2 regions of the Virgibacillus alimentarius genome follow, and region 1 is predicted to be linked to the other one. Evidence: riboswitches for the same ligand, from Rfam matches in the RefSeq annotation. Region 1 holds a riboswitch; the other holds the start of a gene.

What was found. Region 1 has a riboswitch for glycine ahead of glyA (serine hydroxymethyltransferase). Riboswitches for the same ligand answer to the same signal wherever they lie in the genome.
Region 2: it holds a riboswitch for glycine, as region 1 does, so the genes downstream of both, gcvT (glycine cleavage system aminomethyltransferase GcvT) here and glyA (serine hydroxymethyltransferase) in region 1, are expected to answer to the same signal.

The regions. Positions count from the first base shown of each region.
Region 1 covers NZ_JAGIKX010000004.1:99,666-102,079, reverse strand. Annotated here, with positions in the region: gene J2Z81_RS04755 (5'-deoxyadenosine deaminase) at 1-378, shown strand, start outside; glycine riboswitch at 476-577, shown strand; gene glyA (serine hydroxymethyltransferase) at 803-2,053, shown strand; gene lpdA (dihydrolipoyl dehydrogenase) at 2,204-2,414, shown strand, end outside.
Region 2 covers NZ_JAGIKX010000002.1:11,342-13,755, forward strand. Annotated here, with positions in the region: gene gcvPA (aminomethyl-transferring glycine dehydrogenase subunit GcvPA) at 1-82, opposite strand, end outside; gene gcvT (glycine cleavage system aminomethyltransferase GcvT) at 98-1,207, opposite strand; glycine riboswitch at 1,374-1,493, opposite strand; gene J2Z81_RS02140 (DEAD/DEAH box helicase) at 1,661-2,414, shown strand, end outside.

The DNA.
Region 1 (2,414 bases):
TTAGCTTCCATCATACAAAAACCAGAGCATGGTCCAACTGCTATGGGTGCCAGAATGGTTTTCCGCATGGCTACAATTGGGGGAGCTGAGGCAGTAGGTCTTGATGATGAAATTGGAAGTCTTGAAGTTGGTAAAAAAGCAGACTTAGCCATTCTGGATTTAAATCAATTTCACACATACCCTTCCTCCAACGTAGATCCAATTTCAAGAATCGTGTATGCTGCAACAAGAGCAGATGTAGAAACAACGATCATTGATGGAAAAATGGTGATGGATAAGGGCATTGTTAAGACGGTAGATAAAGATATTGTACTGCGTGAAGCAGATAAATCGATTGAAAGACTCACAAAACGGCTTCCAACGATTGCTAAAGTGTAAATGGAAAATTTGAAAATCGATCCAATCAAAGTTCTAAGAAAATTCACATTAGTGTTTGACAATCATCCATCTTTTGATTATGATAAACAAAAAGCGGTTAACGATTGTGGGAGAGTGCTAAGTGAAAGCCACCGAAGGAGCAAGTTCCAAAAAATTCCCTTGGAACAAATCTCTCAGGTAGAAGAACCACAATAAGACGCATCTCTGGAGAGCGCGTATGAAACGCCACCAAAGGGGAAGGCTTTATCAAATGATAGAGTTAAACTTTCAGGTGAAAGGACAGAGAAGGGAGATCTTTTACCCTTCTCTGTCCTTTTTATGTTCTTTTTGATAAGCAGAAAGCGAGAAGGATGGGAAGGGTATAAAAAGAGTGAAAATTCCAATGATTAAAGATGGACTTTAAAAAATAGGAGGAGGATTTCTTATGAGTTTACAGAAAAACGATGCCACCATCTTTGAGGCAATCAAGCAGGAGCAACAACGACAATTGGAGACACTGGAGTTAATTGCATCGGAGAACTTTGTAAGTCAAGATGTACTTGAGGCAATGGGCAGTGTGATGACAAACAAATATGCAGAAGGCTATCCTGGGAAAAGGTATTACGGAGGATGTGAATATGTTGATGTTGCAGAACAAGCAGCAATTGACCGATTGAAGGAACTATTTGACGTGAAATATGCAAATGTGCAATCCCACTCGGGTGCACAGGCAAATTTTGCAGCCTTCTTTGCTTTGCTTGAGCCTGGCGATAAAATCATGGGAATGAACCTATCTCACGGGGGGCATCTGACACATGGAAGTCCGGTAAGTGTATCTGGAAAATGGTTTGAAGTTGTTTCTTACGGTGTGGATAAAGATACCCAACTGATTGATTATGAAGCGCTTGAAAAAATTGCAAAAAGGGAAAAACCAAAATTAATCATTGCAGGTACAAGTGCGTACCCAAGAACCATCGACTTTAAAAAGTTTCGCGAAATAGCAGATCAGGTTGGTGCCAAATTGATGGTTGATATGGCACATATTGCCGGTCTTGTAGCTGCAGGGATTCATCCTTCCCCGATTCCATATGCGGATGTGGTTACAAGTACAACACATAAAACATTACGCGGTCCGCGTGGTGGAATCATTTTATCAAATGATGAAGATACGATAAAGAAAATGAATAAATCGGTGTTTCCAGGCATCCAGGGCGGTCCTTTAATGCATATTATTGCTGCTAAAGCAGTTGCTTTTAAAGAAGCGCTAAATCCAGCTTTTAAAGATTACTCGAAACAAGTCGTGGAAAACGCAAAAACGCTAGGTGAGGAATTGATGAAGCATGGAGCATCTTTAGTAACTGGCGGAACCGACAATCATTTGATTTTGCTCGATTTGCGTCCGTGGGATTTAACTGGAAAAGATGCAGAAGCATTGCTTGAGAAAGCGGGAATTACGGTTAATAAAAATACGATTCCATTTGATCCGGAAAGCCCGTTTGTAACAAGTGGTGTACGTATTGGAACAGCGGCTCTTACGACACGTGGAATGCGGAAAGAAGAGATGGTTCAGATTGCTAAAGTGATCGCGGACGTCCTTAAGAGCAAAGGAAATGCTGAAATGATTGCGAGTTCCAAAGAGGTGACAAGCGCAATTTGTGAGGCATATCCATTACATCATGATTTAGTAAAGGTGTAAAAAAGTAAGGCATAAATGGATGGCCCAAGCAAGGGGCCATCCATTTATGCCACGTGTCATACGAAACCTTACAATTTACGGAATATTCCAATAAATATCCTTGAATAGATGGAATCAAGTACGGGGTTAGCGGAAGAGGAGAGATAAATGATGGAACAGGGTTACGATGTAGTGGTCATTGGTGGAGGTACGGGGGGATATGTGTCAGCGATTCGTGCTTCGCAATTAGGCTTAAAAGCTGCAGTCGTTGAAAAAGGAAAACTGGGAGGAACTTGTCTGCATGCAGGCTGTATTCCCAGTAAAGCTTTGCTGAGAAGTGCTGAAGTGTATGCGAATACAAAAAACGGAGAAAATTTCGGAG
Region 2 (2,414 bases), on a different contig from region 1:
ACTCATCAGTTGATTGTACGCCTACTGTTTCTAACATCTCTTTTTTATCTGTTTCGGTCATTGGTAAATATCGGAAATCCATACTAAAATCCTCCCCCTATTTCTTATAAAAAGGTGTTTTAATGACAACGGCTTTTAATTTTCGCTTACGTACTTGAACAACAAGTTCTGTCCCCTCTTCAGTAAATTCAGAATTTACTAAAGCTAATCCAATATTTTTTTGCAAGGAAGGTGATTGGGTTCCAGATGTAATGTAACCTATTTTTTCATTATTATAGTAGACCTCATATCCAGTACGAGGGATACCTTTATCAATCATTTCAATCCCAATCAGCTTTCGATTTGTCCCTTCTTCTATTTGTTTTTTCAACGCTTCTTTTCCTATAAAATCGACTGGTTTATTTACTTTTACTGCAAATTTCAACCCAGCTTCTATTGGGGAAATATCCCTTGAAAGTTCCTGACCATATAAAGGTAAATTTACTTCAAATCGTAGTGTATCTCTTGCACCTAATCCTATTGGTTCTAATCCTTTATCTTTTCCAGCTTGTAAGATTAAGTTCCAGAAATCACGGCCGCTATGTTGATCAATATAAATCTCAAATCCATCTTCACCTGTATAACCAGTACGTGAAACAATTGCTCCTGCTTCCAAAGAAGAAAAATAAACAGGATTTTCAAAGCGGAAAAACTTAATTTCACTTAAATTTGTATCAGTTAAAGTTTGCAGGATTTCTTCAGCTTTTGGACCTTGTAAAGCTAACTGAACATAGTTCTTAGATACATCTTCAATAATCAACTCGTCATTATTATAGTTATTTTGTTTGATTAGCCAGTCATAATCTTTTTCTGTGTTTGCTGCATTAACAACTAGTAAATAGTTATTTTCTTCTAACATATAAATAAGAAAATCGTCCACAGTACCCCCGTCCTCATAACACATAAAAGTGTACTGGGCACGTTTCGGCACTAGTTTAGAAACATCATTTGTTACAACTTTTTGCAGGAAATCTAAACTTTTTGGGCCTTTAATCGCTATCTCTCCCATATGAGATACATCAAACAATCCTGCTTTTGTTCGTGTGACATTATGTTCGTGTTTTATACCTGAAAATTGAACAGGTAAATCCCATCCGCCAAAGTCAATTGTCTTTGCCCCAGATTTTTCATATTCAGGGTATAAAGGGGTTCGCTTTAATTCACTCATTTTATCCACTCCTTTTTTGACATAAAAAAATAGAGATTTCACTGATAATACAGGAAACCTCTGTCCTTCAACCAGAAAGTTGCACATTTGTCTTGAAAACAGAAGACTCAAAACAAACATTTGCTTCGTGGGTGGTCCACACAATGTGAACACTCTCCAGAGACCGCGTCCTACAAGAGTCTTTTTACCTGAGAGATTCGCTAATTGCTTGCTCCTTCGGCGTTACTGTAAGAATGTTGGAAAAATTAAATGAATTCCTGACAGTAAGCTCTCCCCTTGTATTCATTCGCTTATTTACTTTATGAAAAAAGAAATAGTTGGTTATACTATGTATCAATCATTGAAATCTGTTTTCAAGTGCATTATACCACATAAAACAAAAAAATCATATTAAATAATCGATTTTTTTGATTTTAGCAAAAGTAATTATTTCTATTGATAAGGGAGTATATTATGGAGCAAATTCATATTCAAAAAGATTTTACTTTTATAGATGATTTGGAGACAACTTTAGAGAAAGAAGGTCCTTTTTCAAACTGGGATCTCTTTCAAATGGCATATCAGGCGGAACTAACAACGATAACTCCAGAATTCAATGGTTTAAGGGCTCTGGAATACCTCCCGCATATGGAGTTTATGCCTCATCAAATTGAGTCAGCTAAACAAGCTATCGAACAAATGAACGGAAGGGCAATTTTAGCCGATGAGGTTGGATTAGGAAAGACGATTGAAGCTGGATTAATTTTAAAAGAATATATGATAAGAGGTTTGGTAAAAAAAGCTCTTATATTAGTGCCTGCTTCCTTAGTAAATCAGTGGGTTACTGAACTGAATGAAAAGTTTTTTATCCCAGCTGTGGCACATAGAAAAAATTATTCATGGGAGCAGTGTAATATTATTATTTCATCAATTGATACAGCAAAGCGTCCCCCTCATCGTGAATCGATTTTAGATTTAGATTATGATTTTTTATTAATTGATGAGGCACATAAGCTTAAAAATCATAAAACAAAAAATTATGCATTTGTTCGTGACGTGAAAAAGAAGTATTGTTTACTTTTAACTGCAACACCTGTTCAGAATCGTCTTGTTGAAATATTCAATTTGGTATCTATTCTAAAACCAGGTCACTTAGGAAATTATGAATCATTTTTAGAACAGTATGGTAAAAACAGAAAAAAGATTCACCAAGATGCATATTTAAAGA